4 regions of the Corticicoccus populi genome follow, and region 4 is predicted to be linked to each of the others. Evidence: riboswitches for the same ligand, from Rfam matches in the RefSeq annotation. Region 4 holds a riboswitch; each other region holds the start of a gene.
The links. Region 4 has a riboswitch for S-adenosylmethionine ahead of ACFSX4_RS00150 (Na+/H+ antiporter NhaC family protein). Riboswitches for the same ligand answer to the same signal wherever they lie in the genome.
Positions count from the first base shown of each region.

Region 1: linked by a shared signal. The riboswitch ahead of ACFSX4_RS10475 (O-acetylhomoserine aminocarboxypropyltransferase/cysteine synthase family protein) and the one ahead of ACFSX4_RS00150 (Na+/H+ antiporter NhaC family protein) in region 4 are both predicted to bind S-adenosylmethionine.
Region 2: linked by a shared signal. The riboswitch ahead of ACFSX4_RS06845 (methionine ABC transporter ATP-binding protein) and the one ahead of ACFSX4_RS00150 (Na+/H+ antiporter NhaC family protein) in region 4 are both predicted to bind S-adenosylmethionine.
Region 3: linked by a shared signal. The riboswitch ahead of ACFSX4_RS09745 (5-methyltetrahydropteroyltriglutamate--homocysteine S-methyltransferase) and the one ahead of ACFSX4_RS00150 (Na+/H+ antiporter NhaC family protein) in region 4 are both predicted to bind S-adenosylmethionine.

Region 1 covers NZ_JBHUOQ010000004.1:145,916-150,367, reverse strand. The annotation lists gene aroF (3-deoxy-7-phosphoheptulonate synthase) at 1-204, shown strand, start outside; gene ACFSX4_RS10485 (chorismate mutase) at 224-514, shown strand; gene ACFSX4_RS10480 (homoserine O-succinyltransferase) at 555-1,475, opposite strand; gene ACFSX4_RS10475 (O-acetylhomoserine aminocarboxypropyltransferase/cysteine synthase family protein) at 1,475-2,752, opposite strand; SAM riboswitch class I at 2,822-2,916, opposite strand; gene ACFSX4_RS10470 (Na+/H+ antiporter family protein) at 3,124-4,434, shown strand.
Region 2 covers NZ_JBHUOQ010000001.1:1,372,272-1,376,723, forward strand. The annotation lists gene ACFSX4_RS06835 (MetQ/NlpA family ABC transporter substrate-binding protein) at 1-799, opposite strand, end outside; gene ACFSX4_RS06840 (methionine ABC transporter permease) at 842-1,534, opposite strand; gene ACFSX4_RS06845 (methionine ABC transporter ATP-binding protein) at 1,527-2,552, opposite strand; SAM riboswitch class I at 2,632-2,731, opposite strand; gene ACFSX4_RS06850 (thioredoxin family protein) at 2,785-3,090, opposite strand; gene ACFSX4_RS06855 (toprim domain-containing protein) at 3,038-3,442, opposite strand; gene gcvH (glycine cleavage system protein GcvH) at 3,502-3,882, opposite strand; gene ACFSX4_RS06865 (Spx/MgsR family RNA polymerase-binding regulatory protein) at 3,957-4,310, opposite strand.
Region 3 covers NZ_JBHUOQ010000004.1:21,159-25,610, forward strand. The annotation lists gene ACFSX4_RS09735 (zinc-binding dehydrogenase) at 1-268, opposite strand, end outside; gene ACFSX4_RS09740 (5-methyltetrahydropteroyltriglutamate--homocysteine S-methyltransferase) at 396-1,502, opposite strand; gene ACFSX4_RS09745 (5-methyltetrahydropteroyltriglutamate--homocysteine S-methyltransferase) at 1,533-2,630, opposite strand; SAM riboswitch class I at 2,702-2,805, opposite strand; gene ACFSX4_RS09750 (phosphoribulokinase) at 2,939-3,583, opposite strand; gene ACFSX4_RS09755 (AEC family transporter) at 3,628-4,452, opposite strand, start outside.
Region 4 covers NZ_JBHUOQ010000001.1:8,530-12,981, reverse strand. The annotation lists gene ACFSX4_RS00170 (aldo/keto reductase) at 1-242, shown strand, start outside; gene ACFSX4_RS00165 (DUF6176 family protein) at 268-621, opposite strand; gene ACFSX4_RS00160 (DUF4269 domain-containing protein) at 838-1,377, shown strand; gene ACFSX4_RS00155 (Maf family protein) at 1,390-1,962, shown strand; SAM riboswitch class I at 2,011-2,109, shown strand; gene ACFSX4_RS00150 (Na+/H+ antiporter NhaC family protein) at 2,178-3,470, shown strand; gene ACFSX4_RS00145 (helix-turn-helix domain-containing protein) at 3,498-4,452, opposite strand, start outside.

The DNA.
Region 1 (4,452 bases), on a different contig from region 4:
TTAATTCCGTCTATGGCTAAATCAGCAGTTACAGCAGGTGCAAACGGTCTGCAGATCGAAGTGCATCAGGACCCTGAAAATGCATGGAGTGACGGCCAGCAGTGCTTAACGCCGGCAGAATTTAAAGATTTGATGCAGCATATCAACCTGCTTGTTGAAATGGAAAATAAAACAATAGAGCAGGCACCTATTATCCAACACTAGAAGAAAGGGGGAATCCCATTTGAATACTCATAAATCACTCCGGAAGGAAATCGACCGTATCGATGAAGAGCTTGTGAAATTATTTGAAGAAAGAATGAACATATCAGTAGAAGTGGCAAACTATAAAATAGCAAATAATATTCCGGTGTTTGATGAAATGCGTGAAAAAGAAGTGATTGAAAAAAATGTTGCACGTATTTCGGATAGTAAACTTAAAGAGTACGGTGAACAGTTCTTCAATCATCTCATGGGACTCTCCCGTCATAGGCAGCAGGAACTAATCAATGAAGAAAGACTTTCCAAAGATTAATATATAAAATAAAGCCCTCTGCATATGCAGAGGGCTTTATTTATCTGTTCTCGAGATCTGTTAAGTCATAGTAGGTATTCTGATAAGCTTCATTCAGCCAGTTGTTAAACAGCAGGTGACCGTGGCTTTTCCAGGAAAATGTCGGTGCGTAACCAGGGTCATTACCCGGGAAATAATTATAAGGCACCTGAATATCAAGACCGCGTTTCACATCACGGACATATTCACTTTTAAGCGTGTCCCGTTCATATTCCAAATGACCGAATATGAATAAGTCTCTGTCGTCCCCCGTTGTCAAAATATCAGGACCGTGTTCTGGATGTGAAGTAAGTACTGTTAAATCTTCATTGAATTTGATGTCACTCATATCCATTTTGCTGTTCCTGGACTGAGGAACGTGGTAGACATCATCAAATCCTCTTAAAAATGGATGTTCAGGTGCTTCATTACGGTAGTTGAAGATGCCGAAAAGCTTCTGCTCAAGCGGCTCTTTTTTCATCCCGTGATAATAGTGCAGGGCAGCCTGTGCCCCCCAGCATATAAAGAATCGTCTGAAGACGTGGTTCTCAGACCATGCAAAAATTTCTTCAAGTTCTTTAATATAATCCACATCATTGAATTCCAGGTGTTCCACAGGCGCACCGGTGACAATCATCCCGTCAAAATACTGATCGGAAATTTCATCAATAGTATTATAGTATTTTTGAAGATGACTGGTGGGTGTGTTTCTGCTTCTGTGTGTTTTTGTATACATAAACTCCACATCAATCTGAAGCGGTGTATTACCCAGCAGCCGCAGTAAATGAAGTTCTGTTTCCTCTTTTTTCGGCATTAAGTTCAAGATTAATATTCTAATCGGCCGGATATCCTGTGTAATGGCACGTGATGCTTCAATTGTATAAACATTTTCTTTCTGCAGGTTCTTTTTAACCGGCAGTCCTTCAATTATTTTAATAGGCATTAGATCGCATCCAATCCTTTACTGAGATCTTCAATAATATCGTCAATATGTTCGAGACCGATAGAAACACGAATCATTTCAGGTTTAATACCGCCTGCTGCCTGTTCTTCTTCGGTCATCTGCGAATGTGTTGTAGAAGCGGGATGGACTACAAGTGATTTCGCATCACCGACATTCGCAAGGAGCGAGAACAGTTCCATGGACTCAATGAAGCGGATGCCCGCGTCATAGCCGCCTTTGACGCCGAAAGTGAAAATGGATCCGGCACCTTCAGGCAGATATTTTTCTTTGAGTTCATGATAAGGGCTTGAAGTGAGACCGGCATAATCCACCCATTCGACTTTTTCGTGGCCTTTGAGGAATTCAGCTGCCTTCACCGCATTTTCAACATGGCGCTCCATGCGTAATGACAATGTTTCAATTCCCTGTGTAAGGAGAAAGGCATTGAATGGAGACAGTGCGGCTCCAGTGTCACGCAGTAATGTCGTTCTGATTTTAAAGGCGAATTCTGCAGGATGGAAAGTGTCTGCGAAAACAAGACCGTGGTAGGAATGATCCGGCTCGCTGAAGCCCGGGAACTTTCCGTTTTTCCAATTAAAGTTACCCCCGTCTACAATCACACCGCCGATGGATGTTCCATGTCCGCCGAGAAACTTCGTAGCAGAATGAACAACAACATTGGCACCGTGCTCAATCGGACGGCATAAATAAGGTGTTGCGAATGTATTGTCTACAATCAGCGGAACTTCGTTTGTACCTGCAATCTCTGCCAGAGTCTCAAGATCCTCGACATTACCTTCCGGGTTGCCGATAGTCTCAACAAATATCGCTTTTGTATTGCTCTGGACTGCATTCTTTACATCGTCCGGGTTTTTAGTGCTGACAAGTGAAACATCAATCCCGAATTTACTTAAAGTATGAGTGAACAAAGTATGTGTCCCCCCGTAAAGGCTCGTAGTCGCGATGATATGGTCTCCGCTGTTTGCGACTGCCTGTATTGCATAAGTAATTGCAGCCATGCCGGATGCGACACCGAGACCTGCTGTACCGCCTTCAAGTTCTGCAACGCGTGTTTCGAGGGCTGCAGTCGTTGGATTGGTGATACGTGTGTAGATGTTGCCCGCTTCCTTCAGAGCAAACAGGTTGGCTGCATGCTCAGTGCTGTCAAAATTATAGGAAGTCGTCTGGTAAATCGGTAGTGCACGTGAGTTCGTTGCCGGGTCAACCTCCTGTCCGGCATGAAGCTGCTTCGTTTCAAATCTGTAGTTCTCAGTCATGAACATTCCTCCTTATTTTTTATTTATATAATAAAACAGCCTCCCTGTGGAAACAGGCAGGCTATTGTTCGCTCATCTATCAGGATAACCTGCTGGAATTAGCACCTTACTTAAAAGGTTGCCGGGCGTCACGGGGCCAGTCCCTCAGCCACTCTGGATAAGTGTATATTGAATTGTAGATTATGTTACACAGTCCGTTTGTTTTTGTCAAATAAATTTAAAAATTTAGTTTTTTATTCTTTCAATAATAACGCGGGAGGTATTTAAGGCGTTACAGTCTAATGTACAGATTAATGTTTAAAGAAGTATTGACAATGACGCATCTACTGATTACGATTGCTATCAGTATATAAGATGAAGAGGTGTTGATTATGAATGCAGTGTTAGTGGCTGTAATTGTGATGATTGTATTAAGCTTATGCCGTTTAAATGTCGTACTGGCATTATTTGCAGGTGCACTGACAGGTGGTTTGATTGCCGGTATGGGTTTTCTCGATACAATTACTGTGTTTACGTCAAACATTGTCGGCGGTGCGGAAATTGCATTAAGCTATGCCTTGCTGGGAGGTTTTGCGGCACTGATTGCCTACAGTGGCATTACAGACTTTGTCGTCGATAAAATATTGAAAGTATTCAAAAAAGACAGCACCAAGAGTGCAAGAATTACAGCTAAAATAAGTGTCATTGCGGCACTGCTTATTATTTCGATGCTGAGTCAGAATTTAATTCCGGTACATATTGCATTTATTCCTATTTTAATACCGCCGCTGTTAAGTTTGTTTAACGAACTGCAGATGGACCGCCGTCTCATTGCAGTTATTCTGACTTTCGGTCTGACATTTACATATGTCATTCTGCCGTACGGGTATGGGCAGATATTTCAAAATACGATAGTCACGAGTTTTGAAAATGCGGGAGTGTCTATTGCACTGGCCGATGTGACAGCTAATATGTGGATCCCATCCCTCGGATTTATAGTTGGATTGATTCTTGCAGTTATTTTTTACAGTAAACCGAGACAGTACAGGACGAAACGAATTACTCTTGCAAAGCCAAAAGAGGTGAATATTAAAATAGCGATGATAGCTGTTATTGCCATCATTGCAACATTTACTGTTCAGCTTCTTACTGAATCAATGATTTTTGGTGCAATCGCAGGGATATTAGTCTTTTTCTTTTCATTTCAGTTTAAGTGGTCAAAACTTGATGATGAATTGATCAAAGGTATTCAGCTCATGGCATATATTGGTATGGTAATGCTTGCGGCGAATGGTTTTGCAGGCGTTATTACAGAATCCGGCCATGTTGAACCGCTGGTAACGAACGTAGCCGGTTTTTTAGGGGACAATAAAGCACTAATAGCGATGTCAATGTTGGTAGTTGGTCTGCTGGTCACTCTCGGAATCGGGTCTTCATTCGCTACAATACCGATTATCGGAGCAATTTTTATCCCGCTTGGTATTGAACTTGGACTGTCACTTCCTGCAGTGATTGCTTTGATTGGAACGGCAGGTGCACTCGGAGATGCTGGCTCCCCGGCGTCTGACTCGACACTCGGGCCGACTGCAGGACTGAATGTAGATAACCAGCACGATCATATTTGGGATACATGCGTACCGACATTTATCTTTTTAAATATTCCGGTGGTTATTACAGGGTTTATTGCTGCGATGATTTTATAGATTACAAGAGGAAAGATG
Region 2 (4,452 bases), 1.4 Mb from region 4:
TGAACTGTTTAATTTCATCCCCTTGAAGTACTTCAACCAGCTTTTGAATATCTTCTCTGTCTTCATCACCGGCACGAACTGCGATTAAGTTCGCATACGGGGAATCTCCGTCTTCAAGTACGATAGAATCTTCAAGAGGATTTAAACCGCCGTCAAGTGCAAAGTTGGAGTTGATAATTACAGCAGGCGCTTCATTATTATTGTACATTTCTACAAGAAGTTCCGGTGCTGTCTGGTTATTGAACTCAAAGTTATGCGGGTTTTCTGTAATATCATCAAATGTCGCATTCTGAATTTCAATACCCTCTTCAATTTCAACAAGACCTGCATTTACAAAGAATGACAGGAAGCGTCCTTCTTCAGCCGGGTTATTTGAAACAAGAATGGTTGAACCGTCAGGAATGTCTTCCAGTGAATCATAATCATTGGAATAAACCGCCATCGGCTCAATATGAACATTTCCTGCGCTGACCAAATCATAACCGTGGGATTCAATTTCTCCATCCAGGTAAGGCACATGTTGGAAGTAGTTTGCATCCACTTCCTCATCGGCAAGCAGTCTGTTCGGTGTTGTATAATCATTGACAATATTCACTTCAAGATTAATGCCTTCATCCTCAAGAATTGACGCCGCTTCTTCAAGAATCTCTGCATGCGGTGCAGGTGACGCTGCAACAACAAGCTCTGAATCTTCACCGCTGTCTGCTTCTGATTCCGCTGAATCATCAGAACCATTGCCGCAGGCTGCGAGAACTAAAACCAAAACTGATAATGATAAAAAAGATAAAAACTTTTTCATAAAAATAAACCCTTCTTTCCATATAATATATTTATATAATGACTACCGCTTATCCACAGTTTTCGCCAGCAGATCGCCGACAACCTGAATGATGAATACGATAATCAAAATTACTACTGTAGCAACAAGTGTGACATCACTCTGGCTGCGGGTGAAACCAACCATATATGCGAGGTTGCCGAGACCTCCGGCACCAATAACACCGGCAATCGCTGTTGAACCGACCAGCATAATTGCAGTCACTGTAATCCCGGAAATCAGTGCCGGCAGTGACTCCGGAAGCAGTACTTTCCAAATGATTTCCCATGTGCTTGCACCCATCGATTCCGCTGCTTCAATCACACCTTTATCAATTTCCTTAAGGCCAATCTCAACCAGTCTCGCATAGAAAGGCGACGCGCCGATAATCAGTGCCGGCAGTGCACCTTCAACTCCCATTATCGTCCCCATCACCGCTTTAGTCAGCGGAATTAACAGGATGATTAAAATGATAAACGGAATTGCTCTGAACAAGTTGACTATAAACGCTGTGGCACCGTACAACGGCGCACTCAATGTATGCTCACTTTTATTTGAAAGATATAAAATAATACCCAGAATAATTCCGAACAATGCGGTAAAGACTGTTGCGATACCTGTCATATACAGTGTGTCGAGTGTCGCCTCCCACACCACATCCCATCTGACATTTTCAAATGAAAACATTTCAATGAGGTCTTCTCTAAATTCATTCATGTTCTTCCACCTCAACTGTTACCCCTTCAGCACCTAAAGACTCACTTAATGATTTCAGCACTTTATCATCAATATCAAGTGCCACATAAAGGTGTCCGTAGGATTCATTGTTTGTATTTTTAATATTTCCGGATAAAATATTCAAATCCAGGTCGTAGGATTTAATGACTTGTGAGACCACCGGTGTTTTCGATTTAGTTCCCACAAAACCAAGCTTCAAGATTTTAGAATCTGGAAATACCTCTCTCACTTCATCAATTGCGAGTGCAGTCTCTTCATCATTGATGTCATCTTTGACGAACCGTTCTGTCACCGGGTGCCCAGGATTTTGAAAGAGCCTGAGAACAGGACCTGTTTCAACGACTCTGCCTTTTTCCATTACAGCCGCCTGGTCACATATTTTCCGGATAACATGCATTTCATGTGTAATCAATACAATGGTCAGCTGCAGCTCTTTCCGGATTCTCTCAAGCAGTTGAAGTACTTCATCTGTTGTCTCCGGATCCAGTGCACTGGTCGCTTCATCACAAAGCAGTACTTCCGGGTCGTTCGCGAGTGCACGTGCGATACCGACTCTCTGCTTCTGGCCGCCGGAAAGTTCACTCGGATAATTTTTCTCACGCCCGGAAAGACCGACAAGTTCGATTAACTCCTGTGCGCGGCGGCGGCGTTCACTTCTCGGGACCCCTGCAATCTCAAGCGGGAAACTGATATTTTCCTCGACTGTACGGGACCACAGTAAATTAAAATGCTGGAAAATCATTGAGACTTTCTGCCGTTTTTTCCTGAGGGCCTTTTTCGATAGTTGATTGATGGTGTCACCGTCAATCACAATATCACCGGAAGTCGGCACTTCAAGGCCGTTCAATAAACGAATCAGCGTCGATTTCCCTGCACCGGAATAGCCGATGATACCAAATATTTCACCTTTTTTAATCGTTAAAGAAACGTCATCAACTGCTGTAATATTGATATTTTTAGTACTGAAAATCTTACCGGCATTTTTAACATCTATCATATGTCTTCATCCAAACTATATAAATTTAACAATAAAAGCCTACTCATTTACTATGAAATGAGCAGGCTTTTATTTACGCCCCTCATCTTCGAATGTAAAATTCAGTGAATTGGCACCTTGTCTTTCTGACGGTTGCCGTGGCTTCAACGGGCACTTCCCTCCACCACTCTCGATAAGAGTTCCTTCTATTGAATTGTCATTATATTATCATCACCGAGTAATATAGTCAACATTATTTTTGTAATATTTCCACCAGCTTTGTGACTGATTCGAATGCATAGACGGAACGAATCAATTCTCCCCGCTCGAACACGAGAAGTGCCGGTGCTGATTGAACATGAAATTCATTGATAAACGCCTCATGATAATTCAAATCAACCGGTGTATATTCAAATCCGACCACTTCTTTCGCAACATTCAGCATCCGTTCTGCAATCTGACAGTTTGCACAAATCGGTGCATATCCGAATACTATCACTCTGTCTTCAGATTGTATAAGATTGTATAAGTCCCTGGTATCCAACTCTTGCTTCATCATAATACTTACCTCTCAAAAATCCGGGTTTCACTTGAAACCCCTGACGGTGCAGTACACCTGCCAGATAATCCTTTGGACATCTTGCCACTGCACCGAATTTCGGATCAATATAAATATGTTTACTTTCACTTAAATGCTTTTTAAACCACTGACGTATTTTCTGTCCCTCTTTATCTGCATCAGACAATATATAAATATCAGATACTGCAATCTGATCCAGTATATTATCAAGCTTTGACACACCCATTGTACCAAAAGTACAGATGATTTGAACAGGTTCTGCTATGACACTCTCCACGCGGCATTTGTCACTCTTACCTTCAACAATAATTACTTTTTCAGAAAGATACATATTTATCCCTCCAGTCATTATATAAAGAAAACCCCGGACATCCGCCCGGAGTTGATATATTACGCACCCGTCATTTCATCGTATGCGTCTGCATCCATAAGACCGTCAAGCTGTGATTCATTTGTCAGTTCAACTTTAATCATCCATGCGCCTTCATAAGGTGATTCATTAACAAGTTCAGGGCTGTCTTCCAATTCTTCATTCACTTCAATGATTTTACCATCAACCGGTGCATAAAGTTCAGATACTGTTTTCACAGATTCAACACTGCCGAAAGATTCTCCCTGTGTTACGTTATCATCTGTTTCAGGAAGCTCAACAAATACGATATCCCCGAGTTCAGATTGTGCGAATTCAGTGATACCGATTGTTGCGGTATTCCCTTCAACTTTCACCCATTCATGGTCTTCTGAGTATTTAAATTCTTTTGGTGCTGCCACGATTAAAACCTCCCCGTATATTATATACACATCTATAATGACACAAATTTAAACATTTTAGCAAGATATTTTGATCAGCGGACTGCCGCTTCGTATGCTTCTTCCTTGAAACCTAAAACTACAGTATCATCAGTAACAAGAAGCGGTCTTTTAATCAGCATGCCGTCGCTTGAAAGAAGCTCGAGTTTCTCATCAAGTGTCATATCGTCGAGTGTTTCTTTTAACCCGAGATCTTTAAATTTTTTACCGCGTTTATTGAAAAAGTCATCCACTGAGTAGTCCGACTGCTCAATGATTCCTTTCAGCGTATCTGCACCTGGGGGATTTTTCACCATGTCATGTGCTGTAAAGTCTATACCACTGCCGCTCAAATATTTTTTCCCTTTCCGGCATGTCGTACATTGTGGATATTCATAAAGTGTAATCATGATTTACCTCCGTGTGTTTAGTTACTTTAATTATACATGACTGATACATTCATACGAAGTATTTTTCAAAAATGCATGCAGATTTATTTTAGAACGGATTGATGGTAGACTGATATCATATAATATACTGGAGGTCAGGATT
Region 3 (4,452 bases), on a different contig from region 4:
CAAGTGCAGGATTAATAATCACTTCTTCACCCGGCTGTACACCTGTTACATTTTCCCCGACATCATCAATAATTCCTGCACCGTCAGAACCCAGTATAAAGTAAGGATCTTTCTCATCATGCCTGTTAGGCACAAGTAAATCTCTATGATTTAATCCGGCTGTTTTTAATTTCACGCGTATTTCACCTTTACTGACCTCAGGCTTTTCCACTGAACCGTACTGCACACCTGCCAAACCTTTTTCACCTTCATGAAACACTGCCTTCATAATGATATATCTCCTTTAAACTCAAGTATTTTTGTATAACTCGAACGTATATCTATTCCTCTAATCATAGAATTTAAAACCTTATCCTAAAAAAACCAGCCCGGTCACTGCCGGCCTGGTTCGTTCATTATAAAAGTTCATTTGAAAGTTCGATAATATATTTTAATTTATTCCACTGATCCGCTTCTGTCAGCTCGTTACCGTGATGCGTTGAGGAAAAACCACACTGCGGACTGAAACAGATCTGTTCTTTCGGAAGAATTTCCAATGCCTCTTTCAGACGTGCTTTAATCTCTTCTTTATCTTCAAGTTCACCATGCTTTGATGTAAATACACCAAGGACGACTTTCGGCGCATGACCTTCTGTCGGTATTTCTCTTAATGGTTCAAAGTCGCCTGAACGGTCATCATCATACTCAAGGAAAAATCCGTCCACTTTTTCTTTCGCAAACAATACCGGGGCAATGTGTGCATAACTGCCTTCATATCTCCATCTGGAACGGTAATTCCCGCGGCATAAGTGTGTTGTGACCACCATATCATCCGGCTTATCTTCAAGCGCGCCGTTAACCACTTTTAATGCGAGCTCAATCAATGCCTGTCTGTCGAGGTCAGTATCTAAAAATGAAATATCCTCACTGTTTAATGATGCGATATATACATCATCAAGCTGCAGGTAGCGGCAGCCGGCATCATAAAATGCCTGAACCGCATCTTTATAAGTCTGAATAACATCTTCTGCATACTCAAATATATCAGGGTAAATTTCTTTATTTCTAATACCGGACATAAAGAACTGGTTCGGACTTGGAATCGTCTGTTTCGCAACCGCACGGTCGCCGACAATATCCCTGAAAAGAATGAAATCTTTTACATGCGGATGATCCGGGTTAAATTTAAGTTTCCCCGTATTCTTTACATGGTAAGCTTCCGTCTTCATTCCTTTAAAGGAATAGCCTTCCTCAGGAATATAGCCTTCCGCACCACCGATGTGCTCCATGAAATCAATGTGCCAGAAACGGCGTCTGAACTCACCGTCTGTCACTGCCCGGAGACCGATTTCAATCTGTTTGTCTACAACCTTTTGAATCTCTTTCGTCTCAATATCGTATAATTCTTCGTCTGAGAGATTCCCTTCGGCATTATCTTTACGCGCCTGATGGATACGTTCCGGACGCAGTAAACTGCCGACATGATCCGCTTTAAATGGTCCTGTAAATACTGTATTCGTCAAAATAGTCCCTCTTTCAATCTATGTTTATTTTTATAAAAGCGTTTCTGATAACTCAACGATGTATCTTAATTTATTCCACTGTGCTTCTTCAGTTAAAATATTCCCGTGGTGAGTAGATGCGAACCCGCACTGCGGACTTAAAGAAATCTGCTCTTTCGGAATAAATTCCGCTGCTTCTTCAATACGCGCTTTAATTTCTTCTTTGTCTTCCAGTTCACCATGCTTTGATGTGAACAGTCCGAGCACGACCTGTGGGCCGCCGTCAGGAATTTCTTTCAGCGGTTTAAAATCACCTGAACGATCATCATCATACTCGAGGAAGAAGCCGTCCACTTTCTCTTTCGCAAACAATACCGGGGCAATTTTCGCATAACTGCCTTCAAATGCCCATTTTGAACGATAGTTCCCGCGGCATAAATGCGTCGTAATCACTAAATCATCCGGCTTTACTTCAAGCACACCGTTAATGACGCGCAGTGCCAGTTCAATTAACTCATCAACACTGTAATCTGTGTCGTTAAACGGAATTTCATCCGCATTCAACCCTGCGATATATACATCGTCAAACTGTAAATACCTGCAGCCGGCATCATAAAATGCAGTAACTGCATCCTGATATGCTTTAACAATGTCGTCGGCATAATCCTCAACATCCGGATAAATATCATAGTTTCTGATCCCAGCGTTAAACAGCTGGTTCGGACTCGGAATCGTCTGTTTCGCAACAGCCCGTCCACCGACAATTTCATTAAAAAGTTTAAAGTCACGGACGTGTGGGTGATTTTTATCAAAACCGATTTTCCCTATATTTCTGACGTTGTATCGCTCTGTTTCTTCACCGACGAATAAATAACCCTGATCCGGCACATATCCTTCAATACCTGTAATGTGCTCTAAAAAGTCAGTATGCCAGAAGCGGCGTCTGAATTCACCGTCAGTCACTGCTTTTAAGCCGACTTCAATCTGCTTATCAACAATCTTCTTAATCTCTTCCGTCTCAATTTCATATAATTCATCCGCCGAAATTTTTCCTTCCGACTTATCCTTACGTGCCTGATGAATCCGTTCCGGCCGTAAAAGACTGCCGACATGATCCGCCTTAAATGGTCCATTCACTCCTGCTGCCATTGAAACCCCACCTTTTTGATTTAATAAATAAACCCCTCCTATCTCAAAGATAGAAAGGGCTTATTTCAACCGTCTCATCTTTAAGCTCATATAAGCTCCATGGAATTAGCACAGTACCTAATGGTCCGCTGCTGAGGTATCGACAGGCCAGTCCCTCCACCTCTCTGGATAAGAATCAGATTTATTTGATTAGTGAGAATGTTAAACTATATCTAATTTTCTGTCAATAAGTAAAGTATCAAAATGCTTCAGCCGGTCCTCTTGTTTATACTCTGAATGATCTATCCGGATGAATCAATGGCGGCATATTAGAAACATGTCCGTTCAATTTTGAATTGGTCGTTGGAATGATTGACTAGTATATCAAAATGCACGCTTTCAGGGTGCATGAATAATTCATATTGTATTCTTCTCTCTTCGTGGGACTGATATAATGCCTCTGTTTTACGGCCGCGGTCGTTAATATCTCTGTCGAGCCTTCTGTTCAATTCCGTCTCTCCATCAGTATAAATATAAACCGAGCAGTCAAAAAGTGCCGGATCAAGAAAAGCAATTGACATTCCTTCCACAACAGTGACGCTGTATCCCGCAGACATTACTTCTTCAGGCATCCACTCTTTATGAATAGTCAGTACATCACGACCGCCTTTAATACTTTTCAAATCACGTTCCAGTCCAGATAATTCATGGGCGGAAGGCATACATGCCGTCGGTTTAAAACGATGGATTTGACCATTATATTCATATACCGCTTCCAGATGTTTTCTATACGTGCCGTGAATAATATACGGGTCTGTATTCAAATAATTGTATGTCCCCGGTTCCAAAGCACTGCATAATCTTTCAGCAAACATTGTCTTACCTGCTGCACCGTGCCCGGATATACCGATAATCAGATGCTTTTCCTTTGAAACTTCTATGAATCGAATCATATTTTCTACCAATTTTTTCATTAATATTTCCTCCTGTTCAGCTGAATATCTCGTTGTTATCATAGTTAAAATAAATTCATCGCCAGATAAATCACAACTGTCACTGTAATACTGCTGAGAAGTGTTGAATACAGTACAGTCTGTGCATGAAGTTCCGGCTCTACATCATATTCCAGGGCAAGGGTCGCAGTATTTCTAGATGTTGGGAATGCACTTGCGATTAACAGAGACTGTGCAATCACACCATCTATTCCTAAGAGATAGATTAATCCCAGTGCCACCGCCGGGCTCAAAATGAGTCTGCCGACTAATGCCCATCCGATGACTTTGTGGAATGTTTTCACTTCAATACTTTCAAGCTGCATTCCGAGCAGTATTAATGCCAGTGCTGCAAAGCCGCCGGCAAGCTGTTCAATCGGCACCAGTGCGAAGTTTGGAATAGGTATATCCACTATTTTGAAGAGAGCCGCAATCCATAATGCATGAATAATCGGCAGTTTCAAAAGATCTCTTAAGATATCAATGATAGATTTGGATACAGAAATCAAATTGTAGAGACCGTATGTATAAGTTAGTAGATTCTGAATCACCAGCACAATAATTTGGACCGATACACCAAGCGGGTGTGCACTGAAAACAAGCTGACTGACCGGCAGCCCGTAATTGCCGGAGTTCATTAAAGAAATACTGTTTTTCAACACTGTCTGTTCATCTCTTTTTAAATTTAGTATTTTGGAAAACACATTGCCGGTAATAATCAGTATTGACACAAACAGCGCCATATATATGACGAGTTCAGTCAGAAGTGACAAATTTATCTCGGCCGAATATATATTAATGAACACTGCCGCAGGCATGAAGCAGTATGTTACAAGATTCGCAATCGGCTG
Region 4 (4,452 bases):
TGCTCAATAATGACGTTATCAACAAAATTTCAGAGAAATATAACAAAACAGCAGCACAGGTAATCATAAAATGGAATATACAGCAGGGAATTGTGACCATCCCTAAATCAATGACACCGGACAGAATGAAATTAAATTTGGATGTATTTGATTTTGAACTAAGTCCTGAGGATATTATTGCTCTGGATTCGCTCAATAATAATGAAAGAAGCGGTCCGGACCCTGATGATTTTAACTTTTAACAAAAAAATAAGGCGCAGAGGCGCCTTATTTTTCATCATCATAATTCATGACACAACGGATTCTATTTGGAATCATCACAATTTCAGCCTTCATATCTTCAGGCCGGAACCTTTTATCAATACACTCCTCAAAAAATCGAAGATGTTTTTCATCAATATTTATATCTTCTGAATCTGATGGATTATCATCCTGGACACTGTACCAGTACAAATATTCAACATCATTAAATGCTTCGCGGAAAATGGTTTCCACATACATTTTCTCACCCTCAAGATTTAAAAGAATGTCGTCCATGTTTTCGTGCATGTACTTAATCCATTCATCGACCCTTTTACTTTTTCCTTCTTTAACCCTGAATTTAGATAACTCGACTTTCATCATTATCCCCCTCATTCAAAACAGCTTCAACTTAAATACTAATATTTTTAAATTGACAGATTTCTTCTATTATAATAACTATATCGATACTCATTATATCTATTTTTTAAATAAAGACAAGCGTTTACATAAAATCATTATCTCCTTACAGTATTTATAAACAATTTATGTTTAAATAATGAGTAAGCAATGTATGCTGACTATTAAGGAGGCCGTATGTTTTTTAACATAGATTATTTAAAGAACGGGAGCCCGGAACAGATCAATGCCTGGCACTGCCTGAATCAATTAAATATCTTCAATCATTTAAAAGAATACAGTCCGGTGCTCTGTGGCACCTACCCCATTGATTTAATTACAGACACTTCAGATCTTGATATTATTATCGGCGGTTCAGATATCCAGAGTGTAAAAAAGGCACTCGAAAGATATCAATCGTGCCGTAATTTCAAAATATATGACGGCACCCGCTCAGGCGAAGCATACACAGTCGCTCATTTTGAATATGGGCACTTCATTATTGAAATTTTTGTTCAAAAGATCCCTGTTGAAATGCAGAATGCTTATCTGCATATGATTATTGAATATTATCTGCTTAAAGCTGATCCCGGGATGAAAGAAAAGGTGCTGGATTTAAAAAAGAAAGGGTACAGTACAGAAGCGGCATTTGTTTCTGTTCTCGGTCTTCATACTGATGACCCTTACAGCAGACTTATTGAATACGGCATATCCCGTAATATTATAACTGACATTTAGGAGTGATTTTCCATGAATATTGTGCTCGCTTCATCATCACCCAGAAGACAGGCGCTGCTCAATCAAATCGGTATAACTTTTACTTTAAGAACACAGACGGCCGATGAATCTAAAATAACAGAACATAATCCTGTAAAAAAAGTAACAAAGCTTGCACAGTTGAAAGCAGATATGACGCCTGTGTATGATGATGAAATTGTAATCACAGCAGACACAATTGTTTCCTGTGACAATGAAATTTTTGAAAAGCCGGAAGATGTTGATGATGCCTGTCGGATGATGACTGCTCTCAGCGGACGTCACCATCAGGTACACACTGCAGTAGTATTAAAATCAAAAGTAAAGTCGAAGCAGATATTAAGTACAACAGACGTTTATTTTTATGAACTGGATAATGATGATATTTTAAATTATATCCATACAAATGAACCTTATGATAAAGCAGGCGGCTACGGTATACAATCCACAGGTGCCAGGTTTGTTAAGAAAATTAACGGTGATTACTGTACAATTGTCGGGCTGCCGGCCGCTGAAGTGTACCATGCTTTAAAGAACTGGGATGAATCCATCATTTTAAATGATTGACAACCTGTTTTTCAGTCTGTATTCTTTAATAATAATTCAATAATCCTTTTCTTATCCAGAGAGGCAGAGGGAACGGCCCTGTGAAGCCTCAGCAACAGGCATACGCACTGTGCTAATTCCATTGAGTACACCTCAAACAGATGAGATTTTTAACCTCTTCATGTGTTCTTTGGAAATGAAGAGGTATTTTTATTTTTCAGACGAGGAGAAACTATATGAAACAAGAAAAAAATCAAGGAGGGACTGCACTCCTTCCTTTAGTCGTTTTTATACTGCTGTTCGTCGGCACAGGGATTATTACCGGTGATTTTACATCTATGCCGATTCCCGTTGCTGTCATCATAGCATCCATTGTTGCATTCTTTATTCATTTCAAAGAACCTTTTGAAGAAAAATTCAAAGCCTATTTAAGCGGTGCTTCCCAAAATAATATTATCCTGATGGTGATTATCTTTATCCTTGCCGGTGCCTTCTCGGAAGTGGCGGGTGCAATGGGAGCAGTAGAATCCACAGTCAATCTCGGACTGACACTTCTGCCTGTCCACCTGCTCTTAAGCGGTTTGTTTATTATATGCTGCTTCGTTTCATTTGCGATGGGTACAAGTACCGGAACTGTTGTTGCTATTGTACCGATTGCGATTGAACTTGCCAATCAGACTGATATTGCGCTGCCCCTCGCTGTCGCAACAGTCATCGGCGGGGCGATGTTCGGCGACAACCTCTCTTTTATATCAGATACGACAATTGTTGCCACCCGGTCGCAAGAAGTTAGAATGATTGATAAATTCAGAGTGAATGTCCTCATCATTCTCCCGAGTGCAGTCATTACAACAGTGATTTTATATTTCATGACAATGAATGCATCGATTACTTCAACCGGCCAGTTTGACTATCAATTGATTGAAATTCTTCCGTATTTTGCTGTTATCGTCATTGCACTCTTCGGGGTCGATGTCATCATTGTGCTCATCAGCGGTATTATCATCGCAGGGGTTTTAGGTTTTTCAACAGGTGCATTTGACGGTATAGGTTTTATCACAGCTGCCGGTGACGGTATTGAGAGTATGCAGACCATATCAATTATTGCGATTTTAATCGGAGGCATGATTGGTCTCATCAGACACTACGGCGGTATTGATTACATGTTAAATTTAATCAGAAGTAAAATACGCACTAAAAAAGGTGCTGAATTCGGTATTGCCGGTCTCGTCAGTGTGACGGATATCGGAACAGCCAATAATACTATTTCAATTATTATGACGGGACCTCTCGCAAAAGATATTGCGGATGAATACGGTGTTGACCGGCGTAAATCTGCCAGTATTCTTGATATTTTCGCAGCAGGTTTTCAAGGGATTATACCTTACGGCGGACAAATGCTTGCCGCAGCAGGCTTTGCATCAACCATATCCCCAATCGAAGTCATGCCTTACTCCATCTATCCGGCACTACTTCTCATTGCCGGTGCCATTGCAATCTGGGCAGGCTTTCCAAGAAAATATTCATAATAACAAAAGTGATCAGGAATCTCCTGATCACTTTTTAAATATAATGTCTTTAATCATGTAAAATTCTTTCGTGAAAAAAATATCTTTAATATCACTGATTGTCTCTTCAATCTCATTAAATGCTGCCCTCGCCTCTTCTTTTCTTCCTAATGAAAAAAGACTCATTGGATAAACTGCTGAACGAATAGCCATCAGCACCCGGTCAATGGGGTGCTGTGCCAACGGACGATGATATCTTTTTGGCTCATAAGTATCTACTACTTTTTGATAATATCCTTTATGATAGGCAATTTCCAAATCAAAAATATATGAATACTCTCTAAAAAACACCGTGGTCCGTTGGTCATTGATTAAAGACACTCTTTTTATATATCCCTCTAAATTACTTACATGCTTCTTAGGTTCATCCACTAATACATAATACAGCTGTACCGGCTGTTCTGGTGTATACATTTCAGTCACACTGTTACTGTGTGGGTTGAATTCTAAATACTTTTTAACACGCTCTTGATAGTATTCATACTTCTCAACATCCCCTGTTAAACCATAATATCTGCTTAAATCACTGTTGATGGATGCATAGTAGCCAAATCTCTCCTTTTTAAAAGATAAATCCATTAATTTCTCTGCACACTGTATAAAGTCCTCAATATCAAAATTAACCGCAAACAAAGAACGTATATATAAATAATACTCTTCGGTTCTGGAATCATATTCTTTAAGCGTTTCAACCTCCTCTTCAAGATCAATCAGCCATTGATACGCACTATAGTATTCTTTACTGTACAGCATGGAAGATACATCATTCAGTTTATCAGCAAGAGCCAGATGATTCAGGCCTTTCTCATTATAAAAACCGCCAATTTTCTTTGACATTGCCTCCGCTTCAGCCGGCATTCTTCTATAACGATAATAGATCCTTAAAATTTGATACACTTCCATCCCTTTCTGAGAGTCGGCGATTTTCTCAAAGTCAGTCAGG